Regions from separate parts of the Rhizobium sp. BT04 genome, predicted to be linked through region 2. Evidence: riboswitches for the same ligand, from Rfam matches in the RefSeq annotation. Region 2 holds a riboswitch; each other region holds the start of a gene.
The links. Region 2 has a riboswitch for cobalamin ahead of bluB (5,6-dimethylbenzimidazole synthase). Riboswitches for the same ligand answer to the same signal wherever they lie in the genome.
Positions count from the first base shown of each region.

Region 1: linked by a shared signal. The riboswitch ahead of fdhA (formaldehyde dehydrogenase, glutathione-independent) and the one ahead of bluB (5,6-dimethylbenzimidazole synthase) in region 2 are both predicted to bind cobalamin.
Region 3: linked by a shared signal. The riboswitch ahead of QMO82_RS18865 (CbtB domain-containing protein) and the one ahead of bluB (5,6-dimethylbenzimidazole synthase) in region 2 are both predicted to bind cobalamin.

Region 1 is NZ_CP125647.1:162,745-166,908, forward strand. Features, by position in the region: gene QMO82_RS00835 (LysR substrate-binding domain-containing protein) at 1-839, opposite strand, end outside; gene QMO82_RS00840 (DMT family transporter) at 951-1,856, shown strand; cobalamin riboswitch at 2,030-2,228, shown strand; gene fdhA (formaldehyde dehydrogenase, glutathione-independent) at 2,441-3,631, shown strand; gene QMO82_RS00850 (transporter substrate-binding domain-containing protein) at 3,719-4,164, opposite strand, start outside.
Region 2 is NZ_CP125652.1:909,666-913,829, forward strand. Features, by position in the region: gene QMO82_RS13010 (demethoxyubiquinone hydroxylase family protein) at 128-718, shown strand; gene QMO82_RS13015 (DUF2865 domain-containing protein) at 892-1,983, shown strand; gene bluB (5,6-dimethylbenzimidazole synthase) at 2,014-2,703, opposite strand; cobalamin riboswitch at 2,745-2,932, opposite strand; gene QMO82_RS13025 (MFS transporter) at 3,381-4,164, shown strand, end outside.
Region 3 is NZ_CP125652.1:2,107,032-2,111,195, reverse strand. Features, by position in the region: gene QMO82_RS18875 (bifunctional diguanylate cyclase/phosphodiesterase) at 1-1,200, opposite strand, end outside; gene QMO82_RS18870 (histidine phosphatase family protein) at 1,677-2,231, opposite strand; cobalamin riboswitch at 2,314-2,435, shown strand; gene QMO82_RS18865 (CbtB domain-containing protein) at 2,464-2,673, shown strand; gene QMO82_RS18860 (CbtA family protein) at 2,790-3,539, shown strand; gene QMO82_RS18855 (hypothetical protein) at 3,589-4,164, shown strand, end outside.

The DNA.
Region 1 (4,164 bases), on a different replicon from region 2:
TCTCGCAACATATCCGCTAGTTCGCGAACTGCCTCACTGGATCGGTAGGGATTGCGCCGGAGCACGACTTTCGAGGAATCGACCGGCGGAAAACCGTCTTCGGCGGTGAGCTCGCGGCAGCCGGGCGGAATGTTGCTGCGGCACAGCGTGGTAACGGCAAGGCCCGCGGTGACGGCATTCTTCAGCCCCGAGCCGGTATCGGCGATGAAGGCGATCCGGTAATTGCGGCCGATCTGCTCAAGCGATCGGAGCGCATAATCGCGCGACCATGCGGAATTGCGATAGGTCGCAATCGGCAGGGGATCAATGTCGTGCAGCCGATGAACCATTGAAGTAACCCAGACTGTGGGGTCAACGCAGAGGACCTCGCCTTTCGTCTGGTCGCTCCAGTCGAAAACGACGGCGAGATCGAGTTCGTCCCGCTCAAGGGCGGCGAGGTTACGGACGGTATAGTCGCAGGATACGGTGACCTCGACGGCCGGGTGGCGCACGGCGAAAGCCGCAAGGGCTGCCGGCAGCACCGTCTGGCTGTATTCCTCGGGAATGCCGATGCGCACCGGCCCATCCAGCGGTTTGCTGCGGATCGTCGCGGCGGCCTCGCTCAGCAGGTCGATGATCCGGCGGGCATAAGGCACGAGCTGTATGCCCTGGCGCGTCAGCAGTACACCGCGGGCACCGCGCTCGAACAGCGTTTCGCCGATCGTCTCCTCGAGCTTCTTGATCTGGCTGCTAACCGCCGATTGCGTCCGCCCGATGCGCTGGGCAGCCGTCGAGAAATTCGACGTCTCGGCCACGACAAGGAAGGTCCTCAGGAGCTCGCTTTCAATAGGTTCATGCATGGGCAGCCATAGAAAAAATCGATAACAGCTATCTCTACTATTCGTTTGTCTGATGTCAATTCCTGGCGCACAAAAGACCCGCGTTCGACTTCCTTCTTTGAGACCATCTGCGTGACCATTGAAAATCCGACCACGCGCCTCGCCGGCAGCGAGCACGAGAAGGGTGTGCTTCTCATTGTTGCCGCGACGCTTGCCTGGAGTGCGAGCGGCGTCTATTCGCGGCTGCTCACAACCGACGTATGGACGGCGATCGCCTGGCGGTCATTGTTCGGTGGCCTGTTTCTGCTGATCCCCTGCCTTTTCCTCGAAGGGGGCATCTCGCGGCGGCAATGGCGTTCCGTCTTCCATCCGAGCGGTCTGGCGATGATCGCCTGCCAGACCTTCAGTCAGGGATGTTTCATCGGGTCGCTTTACATGACCACCGTTGCCAATGTGACGATGATCTATGCGACGACTCCGTTCATCGCGGCGCTGTTCGGCTGGCTGATCCTCAAGGAGAGGGTGGCCCGGCGGACCATGATTGCCGGCGGCATCTCGCTCCTCGGCGTCGCCGTCATCGTCGCCTCGTCGATCGGCGGCGGTACCGGCTGGGGCGACCTGCTGGCGCTCGGCATGACCGCGTCCTTCGCGCTCGTCATCATCATCCCGCGCATCAGCCCCGGCGTGCCGAGCCTGCCGCCGACCGTCGTCAGCGCCTTCCTGACCCTCATCATCTTCGCGCCGTTCGGTTCGGTCGGCTCGCTCGACCTGCACAACTGGATCGTCCTGGCCGCCTTCGGCGCCACCAATTTCTCCCTGGCGCTGGTGCTTTTCCTTGCCGGGGCAAAGCGGATGCCGCCGGCGGAAGCCGCGCTGATCGGCACGATGGAAATCGTGCTGACACCCTTCTGGGTCTGGCTGCTGTTTTCCGAGCAACCGCCCGTCGCCACCTATTTCGGCGGCGCGATCATCCTCGGCGCCGTGTTCTGGCACACAGCGATCGACGCCAACCGCGGCCGGCGAACGCATCGCGCCTAAGCCGGCCATCTCCCGCCAGACGGCAATCAAATCTTCCCGGACGGTCCGGAAAACCGCCGTATTCGCGGGATCAATTATTGACCCTGCGCAGCGCGCTCCTGCGACTTCACCGACTGTCGTCTTTGAGTTGCACCCATGTCGTTTTTTTGATCGCTGTTTTCCGTCAGGCATGGTTTGTTTGTGGTGTTCAAGGCGCTATCTCGCAAACTGGCGAAATGGCCCATCGGGAAGCCGGCCTGACGCCGGCGCTGCCCGCAGCGGTAGAAGAACTGAAATCCTCACGGAAATCGCCGGAAAGATCCGGAAAGATCTCGCGATGGATCGAAAGGAGTTTCTGGAGCCGGACACCAGCTCTTGCGCGGCAAATCGACGGATTGCGGCGGGCGATCACGAACGACAGGCCAGACCGTGGCGTTCACTCTTCTCCTCCACCAATCTGTCCCTTTTGCAAAATCCGAATATCGCCCGATGCGGCGGTATCCGGCGCTGTCGACACCGGGCTGCAGAGGAGGCAGGCCGGAGGGAATGTTGCCATCGGCTGCATCGGTTGCAGATCGAGGCATTCAAACACGTGGGAGGAATCCATGAGCAAGAATAGAGGCGTCGTTTATCTCCGGCCGGGCAAGGTCGAAGTGCGCGACATCGACGACCCGAAGCTGGAAGCGCCCGATGGCCGCCGCATCGAGCACGGCGTGATCCTGAAGGTGATCTCGACCAACATTTGCGGCTCCGACCAGCACATGGTCCGCGGTCGCACGACGGCGATGCCGGGCCTGGTCCTCGGTCATGAAATCACCGGCGAGATCATCGAGAAAGGCGTCGACGTCGAGATGCTCGACATCGGCGATATCGTCTCGGTGCCGTTCAATGTCGCCTGCGGCCGTTGCCGCTGCTGCAAGTCACAGGATACCGGCGTCTGCCTGACGGTAAACCCGGCCCGCGCCGGCGGCGCTTACGGCTATGTCGACATGGGCGGCTGGATCGGCGGACAGGCGCGTTACGTCACCATTCCCTATGCCGATTTCAACCTGCTGAAAATCCCGGATCGCGACAAGGCGATGGCAAAGATCCGCGATCTCACCATGCTCTCCGACATTCTGCCCACCGGCTTCCATGGCGCGGTGCGTGCCGGCGTTGGCGTCGGCTCGACCGTCTATGTCGCCGGCGCCGGCCCTGTCGGTCTTGCGGCTGCGGCTTCGGCCCGCATTCTCGGCGCTGCGGTCGTGATGATCGGTGATTTCAACAAGGACCGTCTGGCGCATGCCGCCAAGGTCGGCTTCGAACCGATCGACCTGTCGAAGAGCGACCGTCTTGGCGACATGATCGCTGAGGTCGTCGGCACCAACGAGGTGGACAGCGCCATCGATGCGGTCGGCTTCGAGGCCCGCGGCCACTCCGGCGGCGAGCAGCCGGCGATCGTGCTCAATCAGATGATGGAGATTACCCGCGCCGCAGGTTCGATCGGTATTCCCGGCCTCTACGTCACCGAGGATCCGGGCGCTGTCGACAATGCCGCCAAACACGGCAATCTGTCGCTCCGCTTCGGCCTCGGATGGGCCAAGGCGCAGTCCTTCCACACCGGCCAGACTCCGGTGCTCAAATACAATCGTCAGCTCATGCAGGCGATCCTCCACGACCGACTGCCGATTGCCGACATCGTCAACGCCAAGGTCATCCCGCTCGACGATGCCGCCGCTGGATATGAAAGCTTCGACCATGGCGCGGCGACGAAATATGTCCTCGATCCTCATGGAGAGGTCGCGAAGGCCGCGTAACGATTGCGACCAAGGACTTTACCTGACAGGGATGGCCGGTGGAAAACCGGCCATTCCGCTTTGTCACATGACAATTTGATTGACGAACTACTGGATGCTGAACGGGAAATATTTTGCGTTGATCATGTCATAGGTCCCGTCGGCCTTGATGGTCTTCAACGCTTCGTTCAGGCGCGTCAGACGCTCCTTGTCATCGAGGCGCAGCGCGATCCCGGCACCTTCACCAAAATAGGTGATATCGACCAGATCCGGCCCTTTGAACTCGCAGCAGCTTCCCGCCTTGGTGTTGGCAATCCAGTCGTAGATGGCGAGTTTATCCTCGAGGATAATGTCGACGCTCCCATCCGCCAGCCCCTTGTACAATTCGGGCGAAGACCGAAAAATCGTCTTCTTCATTTCCGGATAAAGATGGTTGGCATAGGATTCCTGCGCTGTCGACGACGTCACTCCAAGAACTTTGCCGCTGAGGGCGGCGGGGCTGACGTCACTGATCGACGAATCCTTCCGGGCGATGAACACCGACGGGCTGTTGT
Region 2 (4,164 bases):
GATTTGCGACTGCCTGCCCGCCCCGAAGCGGACATTCGAATTGTACCTCATCCGTTGTGTCAACCATTGACGATGGTGGCGGCAACAGTGCCTATTGCCGACAGGGAACTGTGGGGCAACGTGGATCATGGACAATCCGTCAAGCAGTGCCGGTAAGCGCGCAGTAACCGTTCGTCGTATTCTCAAGGTCAATCATGCCGGCGAGTTCGGCGCAATTCGTATCTACAGGGCACAGATCTGGATGGCCCGCCGGCTGTTTCCTGACATCGTGCCGGCGCTTTGTGACATGCGGAACGACGAAATCGAGCATTGCCGCCTGTTTCGCGACGCAATGCCTTCAAGGCATGCCAAGCCATGCCGCGTCATGGCATTCTGGAGCCTCGGAGGGTATCTGCTCGGTTTCCTGACAGCCCTCGGTGGGCGCAACATGGTCTGGATCTGTACCGAGGCGGTTGAAAGCACGGTTCACCGTCATCTGGAAGATCAATTGGCATCCCTGGACACCCGCGATCCACAGTTGCATGGCCTTATTGCCTCGATTCAGGAAGAGGAATTGGCTCACCTTAGCGAAGCCGAGAAAAATCAGACACGGCACGGCGTCAGCTATGCGCTGCTTCTGCCCATCGTCGCCGCGCTCACCGATCTGATGATCTGGCTCTCTACATGGGGAGACTCAAGCTGGATGCGCGCCGAAATGGCGCGCTCCAGGCAGATCTAGCGGGAAGCTGTCCCGACCTCCCCTTACGGAAGATTGCCCGCGTCTGCTGGATAAGATCACGAAAATGCGCTAGGATTTTCTCCAAGCTTATTAAGAGAAACACGTTAAGAGACAACGTGCGGCGATCGAGGCCGCATTCGATCATCTACCGTTTGTTCATTCCGGGACGAGCCGTGAAACGCCGAAACCTGTCTCTTGCCCTCCTCCTTGCCTTCGCGACGCCTGCCGCCGCGCAGACGAGTGCTGTCTGCGAGGACCTGCGCGGCCGCCTCGCCGACCTGCCGCGAACGATCGGCAATAGCAACGGCCGGGAAGCGCGCCAATATGCCAGCGCCATGGCCGAGCAGAACCTCGAGCTGCGCAAGGTCCGCTCCGAGCTGCGCAGCAATGGTTGCACCTCGGGCAGCATGGTCGTGATCGGCGGCGAGAATGACGATTATTGCGCCGAGCTGTCGCAGGCCGAAGCCCGCATGATCGACAATATCGGTTATCTCCAGGACCGCCGCAACGAGCTGGCCGGCCAGAACGGCGATGATGGCGAGCGCCGCGAACTGATTGCCGCTCTCGACAGCAATGGCTGCAACAGCGAAAACTTCTATCCCCCGGCCGACCGCAGCGCCGCCGACCCCGCCCCGAGTGTCGAGGAGCAGGCGATGCGCACCGATACCTTCATTCCGCTCGGCGGCGGTGAAGAGGTCGATCCGCGTTACGGCCTGCCGCGAGCCGAGATGCTCTCGCCGGTCAGCACCATGTGCGTGCGCAGCTGCGACGGCGGCTTCTTCCCGATCAGCTCGAACGCCACTTCGGTCGATTTCGGCCGCGACGCTGAGACTTGCGCCAAGATGTGCCCGGGGATCGAGACGGAACTGTTTTATCGTGACGTGACGAGCACCGAAGCCTCGAACATGATCTCGGTCGCAACCGGCACGCCCTACAGCGCCATGAAGAACGCCTTTGCCTACAAGAACCGCACGCCCGGCGAAAAGTCCTCCTGCGCCTGCAATCTCACCGCCTATTACGACGAGATGCGCGGCAAGCAAGCCTTGAGCGAACCGCCGCAACAGGGCTCGATCACATCAATCCGTACCAATCCGCCGGCGAAGGATGCTGCCGCTGCCGCGCCGCAGCCATCCGTTCCCGATCGTCCCTATGACCCCACGCAGAACAAGGTCCGCCAGGTCGGCCCGCAATTCCTCGCCGGAGATCAGGGCTCGATCGACCTCGCCAATCCGGCATCGCCGGGCCCGCAGCCGCAACAGCAGTGATTGGCGGAGCCGGGTTTGAGGCGACGCTGTTCAGCGCTCCCGCCGTCCCCAACCGTCGTGAAACACGAGCTCCTCGAGCGGCAGCCGCTGCCGCCAGCCTTTGACGGAGAGTTCCGGCTCGTCGTAGAGCTTGTCGACGAAACCGGCGCAGAGCCAGGCGACTACCTCGACATGCTCGGGTATGCCGAGAATGCTCTTCAGGTCACCCTCGCGAAAGATACTGACCCAGCCGATACCGATCCCTTCGGCGCGGGCCGCAAGCCAGAGATTCTGTATGGCGCAGACTGTGGAATAGCTATCCATCCTGGGATTGTGCGTGCGCCCCAGCACCACGCTGCCGCTGCGGGTGGGATCGCAGGTTACGCATATGCCGAGCGGCGCCTCGACGATGCCTTCGAGCTTGAGGGAACGGTAGACCTGCCGCCGCTCGCCCTCAAACATCAAAGCCGCTTCCTCGTTGGCCTTCGAAAAAGCATCCTGGATGCGCGCTCGCACGGTTGGACTTTTCACCAGAATGAAATTCCACGGCTGCATGAAGCCGACAGAGGGCGCATGATGAGCAGCCGTCAGCAGCCGCTCCACGACATGGTCGGGCAAGGGATCGGGCAGGAACTGACTGCGCACGTCACGCCGCGTCATGATCGCGTGATAAACGGCCTCGCGTTCGGCCAGCGAAAAACCGGACGCCGCCAAAAGGGCATCCTCATCAAAGGGTCGCATCGTCAAATCCCCAACAACGCAACCGCCCGCCGTCCGCGCGGGTTGGGTCTATCTTGCCAGGCCGGTCTTCTGACTTGGCGTCATCCGTCTGCCGCAGCCTTCCCGGCAAAAGCCAGTGGCGTAGTGATGCGGCAAGCGTCGGCCTTACAGCGTTGGGCACGTTCCGGTCTTGCACCGGATTCCCGATTCTCCCGCCTCATCGGCGGGCACCTGACAGCGCATGTATTTCAGGAAAGTGCGGTGGCGGCAAGCCGCGAGCAGGCGGCGCCGGCACGCGGTCGAGAGGACGGCGCGGCATCCGCCGCGATTCCTCATCCTGAGGTGCCCCGTAGGGGCCTCGAAGGACACGCCGCAGCGCCGCTTCTTTCGTCGTTCACTATTTCGCGTCCACGCCGGTGCACCCGCCTCGCCCTTCGAGGCTCCGGCCTTTGGCCTGCGCACCTCAGGATGAGGCTCTCTTGGGCGTTGGTGCACCCGGCTAAGATGACCGTGCGGCTGCCTGGTTTTGTTGCTTGCCCTTGAAGCGTCTGTCTCCAACGCACCGCCCGCCCCGCGTCGGTTTGAAGCGGCTCGGCAAACCCCTTCATCGATAGTTTCTATGGCCCTATCGCCACCGAAGGCGTATGGACGATATAGTCCCTCGCAGCATCCCGGTTGCCGTGCCCCGCCTGACGCCCATGATCCTCGCGGTCGCCCTGTTCATGGAACAGATGGATTCGACCGTGATCGCCACCAGCCTGCCGGCGATCGCAGCCGATATCGGCACCTCGCCGATCGCGCTGAAGCTGGCCGTCACTAGCTATCTCGTGGCGCTGGCGATCTTCATTCCGATCAGCGGCTGGATGTCCGATCGTTTCGGCGCACGCAATGTCTTCCGCCTGGCGATCTTCGTCTTCATGATCGGCTCGATTGCCTGCGCCTTTTCCCATTCGATCGCGGCCTTCGTCGTCTCACGGCTGATCCAGGGCGCCGACGGCTCGATGATGACGCCGGTCAGCCGCCTGCTTTTGGTCCGGGGAACGCCGCGCCACGAACTCGTCGATGCCATGGCCTGGCTCACCATTCCGGCACTGATCGGCCCGATCATGGGGCCGCCGATCGGCGGCTTCCTCACCACCTATCTCACCTGGCACTGGATCTTCTGGATCAACGTCCCGATCGGCGTGCTCGGCATCATCCTCGTCACGCGCTTCCTGCCGGCGGTCGAGCCGCGCAGTCCGCGGCCGATGGATTTTCCCGGCTTCTTCCTCTGCGGCTTCGGCTTTTCCGGCTTCGTCTTCGGCCTGTCGGTCATCAGCCTGCCGGCCGTGCCCGTCGTCTACGGCTACATCACTGTGGCGATCGGCGTCCTTGCCGGCCTCCTCTATCTCCTGCATGCCGGCCGCGCGCCCTATCCGCTTCTCGATCCGAAAATGTTCCGCTATCCCCTGTTCCGGGCGGCGATCCTTGGCGCTTCGAACT
Region 3 (4,164 bases), 1.2 Mb from region 2:
GATGGCGGGATCCTGGATCAGCGCATTTTCGGTGATCTCCACTTCCAGGCGCTGCGGCGGCAGCCGGCTTGCCGAGAGAACCTTGAGGATGCGGGAAGTCAGGAGCCTGTCTTCCATCTGCACCGGCGAGACGTTGAAGGACAAGGTCACATGCTCCGGCCAGGTGAGTGCGTCGCTGCAGGCCTGGGCGAGAAGATCCTCGAACAATGCGGTGATCATGCCCGTCTCCTCGGCGATATCAATGAAGACAGGCGGCGGGATGTTGACACCATCATCGCCGATCCAGCGCGCCAAGGCCTCGAAGCCACAGAGCTGGCCGGACTTCAGGTCGATCAGCGGCTGATAGAAGGGTTTGATCGCCTTGGTGGAAATTGCAGCACGCAGCCTGGTTTCCAGCGCGGCGCGTTCCGTTACCTTGTCCTGCATCGACGGTTCGAAGACGAAATAATGGTTGGGTCCGCGTGATTTCGCCTCGTACATGGCAAGGTCGGCACGATGGGCGGCATCTTCAAGGGGTTCGGCTCCCTCGACCCAGCGGTCGTAGCCGACGCTGGCGCCGACTTCGACGGCAAAGCCATCGATATGGATCGGCCGGGTAATGGCCTGGATCAAAAGCTTGGCAAAACGCTCCTCGCGTTGCGCCGTCAGGGCGAACGCGACGATGACGAATTCGTCACCGCCGAAGCGATAGACGCAGTCGGCATTGCCGAGCGCGCAGATGCGTCTGGCAACCTCGATCAACAGGACGTCGCCGCCCTTGTGGCCGACGAGATCGTTAACTTTCTTGAAGCCGTCGAGGTCGACGGAGAAGAGGGTGACGTTGCGGCCCCACTCCTCGATCTCGGCCTCGTCGGTCTTGATCGGCCGGGAAAGAATCTTGCGCTCGAAGGCGTAGCGGTTCGGCAGTTTGGTCAGGTGGTCGTGGGTTGCGGTCCAATCGGCCTTTGCCTGAGCGGCGGCGCGCTGTTCCGTTTCCTTGCGCAGGTCGGCGATGCGCAGCACCGAATAGATGAAGCTCATGGCACCGGCGATGCCCAGCGCCAGAACGAGCTTGTCGGCGCCGTATTCGCCGAAACCGGTCATGAAGAAGGCAAGGCTGTCGTCAAGCTGCAGCAGCGTGCCGAGGAGCCAGAGAGTGATCCCGAACCCGACGATCGACACACATTGCCTTCCGGCCCTGCTCTGGAAAAATACCGGCACCACGCCTTCTCCATCTCCAACCTTCGCGGAAGTAGCACAAAAGTCTGAAATGTTCGTTGAAACCAGAAGGCGAATTATCGGAGGCGGCAGCCTGTTGCTGTACCGTCAAGGGACCAGAGGGGTGCTTTTGCGAGACCGAGAAACGCTGAGCGCGGTCTTCGTCGTGATTGCAGACTGGCGTGTGAAAAGAACGAAGGCGAGCGTGCCATGGCACCGCTCGCCCTTTCGTGCTTCAGGCGGTGACGATCAGCAGCGGGACGCTGACGATGAGACCGACCAGAACTGTGACTGTGGCAAAACGCATCAAACGCAAGCGTCGCGTGCGCTCCCCACTCCAATCATATGTCATTCTTCCATCTCCTTGGGATAAGGAAGTAGTCCCCGCCAAACCGGGTTCAATAGAGATGACGCGATTTGCTTGTGTAAGGCTGGATAAGTTTATGCAGCGATTCAAGGTGTTACAGCGGCCTCGGGCTCTAATGCGGAAAGCGTAGAGACCAGCGCCGTCCATCAGTGGTCATGTGAATGACGGCGAGTGGCTCGACGTCGCTCAGCCAGAAGGAAGGGAGTGGCGCCTGAAGCACATGCGCCACCGCTGCCCGAATGACGGCCGCGTGGCTGACGGCGATCACATGGCCGCCGAGGCTGGATTCATTGTCCATCCAGCTGGCGACCCGCCTGCGCAGATCAACAAGGCTCTCGCCGCCATGCGGGGCAGCTTCCGGATCGCTCATCCAGGCCAGGAGGTTTGCCGGCTCGTCTGCCTCGACCGTGGTGATCGACCTGCCGGCCCAGCGGCCATGGTCGCAGTCGCGAAGCGCCTGATCTATCCGGGCGTCAAGGCGAAGCGCTTCCGCGGTCTGGCGCGCGCGTAAGGCGGGGCTCGTGGCGATACGGTCGGCGCGGGGAGGGGCAGCCATGCTGGCCGCTTCTTCCTCCGCCTTGTCTTCCAGCGGTTCGTCGAGCGGGAACAGGGCTTTGCGGCTTGCCATCGTCGCGCCGTGGCAGATCCAGGTGAGGCGCGTATTCACCATCGTTCTGATCTCCCGGAATGCGGCTCCAGCGTCTTTGCCGGCTTGTGAAGTTTCGTTGACAGTCTCTTCGGCGTGCAGATATAACCGTGCTGTTGCGGGTTTGGAAGCCGGTGGAAATCCGGCACGGTCGCGCCACTGTGACCAGCGTGTCGAAAGCTCTTCGCGTTGGAAGTCAGACCCACCTGCGTAAGCACTCTTTCGACTGAACGCGTCATTCCCGGAGGAATACATGTCTGACACCACTTTCGCGCCCGCAGCAGTACCGGCGCCGATCCCCTTAGGAGAGATCCTGCCCTGGGCGATCTTCGGCGGCCTGCTGATGCTCATCGTCCTCTATTTCGTCGGTACCGAGGAAGGCGCAATGGCGCTGTTCAATGGCATGTATGTGCACGAATTCGTGCATGACGGTCGTCATCTCCTCGGCTTTCCCTGCCACTAAAGCGCGTCGCGATCTTTCAGATTCGCTTCTCGCGCCTTAGGTCTTGTTTTGCGCATGTCGTTCTCGCGAAACCGCTCACACAGTTTTGCGCGACATGCTTTAGGGGAGTTCCTGACATGGTTGGAAACCTTCTGCTTCGCGGCATGCTCGCGGGCCTGATTGCCGGTATTCTCGTTTTTGCCTTCGCCCATACCTTCGGCGAGCCGCTGGTCGATGCGGCCATCGCCTTCGAGGCGGCGACTGCGCAGGCGGCCGGCGAAGCTGCTGAACCTGAAATCGTCAGTCGCGCCACGCAGGCCGGTCTCGGCCTTTTTACCGGCGTCATGGCCTACAGCGTCGCCGTCGGCGGGCTTTTTGCGCTTGCCTTCGCTTTCGTGCACGGGCGCTTCAGCAGCCTTTCGGCGCGCGGCACTTCGGCGGTCATCGCCCTTGCCGCCTTCGTGGCGATCGTTCTTGTTCCCGGGATCAAGTATCCGGCCAATCCGCCGGCGGTCGGCAATCCCGACACGATCGGCGTCAGGACCGAAATGTTCTTCCTGATGATCGTCGTTTCGCTTGCCGCGCTGGTTGCCACAGTGGCGCTGTCGCGCCGTCTTGCCGAACGTTTCGGTCTCTGGAACGGTGCGATCATCGCCGGCATCGCCTATCTCGTCTTCATCGGCCTCGTGCTCTATCTGCTGCCGCCGATCAACGAGGTGCCGGAGAATTTCTCGGCGATGGTGCTCTGGCGGTTCCGCACGACCTCGCTCGGCATGCACGTGATCCTCTGGGCAACCTTGGGCCTCGCCTTCGGAGTGCTGGCGGAAAAGCAGCTTGCCGTGAAAGGCGGGCCGCAACGAGGTCGGCCGGCAACGGCGTTTCACTGAATGCATCGAGGGGCGCCGCATACCGGCGCCCTGAACTTTTCGGGCAAACATGAAAAGCAGCCGAACCATACCGCTCCTGTCGACGGCGTTTGTCGGCGTCGCCTTTTCTTGCGTGGTTGCCGGAAACGCCTTTGCCCATAGCCGCAGCGGCGGCGGCAGCCATGCCGGGCTGGATATCCCCGAGATTTCCCATGGCGAGATGGCGGTGATTTCAGACTATCGCAGTGGGATCATTGACCTTGCGTCGCAAGCGGTCGATACCAACGAGCGGTTCCGCCGCGTGCTGAACTATGCCGAAATCCAGTATTCCTATTGTCTATGGGGCCGGATGCCGGGTAGCGTGACGGACGAGGAAAGCCCGTTCAACCAATGCGCCCATGCCTATCTCGCAGCGACCAAGGCCGTCTTGTTTTCGATGCGTGAGATGCCGCGGGAGAGCGCTGCGGCGGGTGAAATCATTTCCGCGGTCGACGCCGACATGGTGCGGCGCGGCCTTGCGCTCGTCACCTGCCGGTTCAGCGGCGAGGCCTTCAACACCGCCGATGTTGTCAAGCCGCACTGGAGCAAGGTACCGCTTCATCCAGCCAGTATGGCATCGTTGACGGGGCTTGCCGCATTGTTCGGC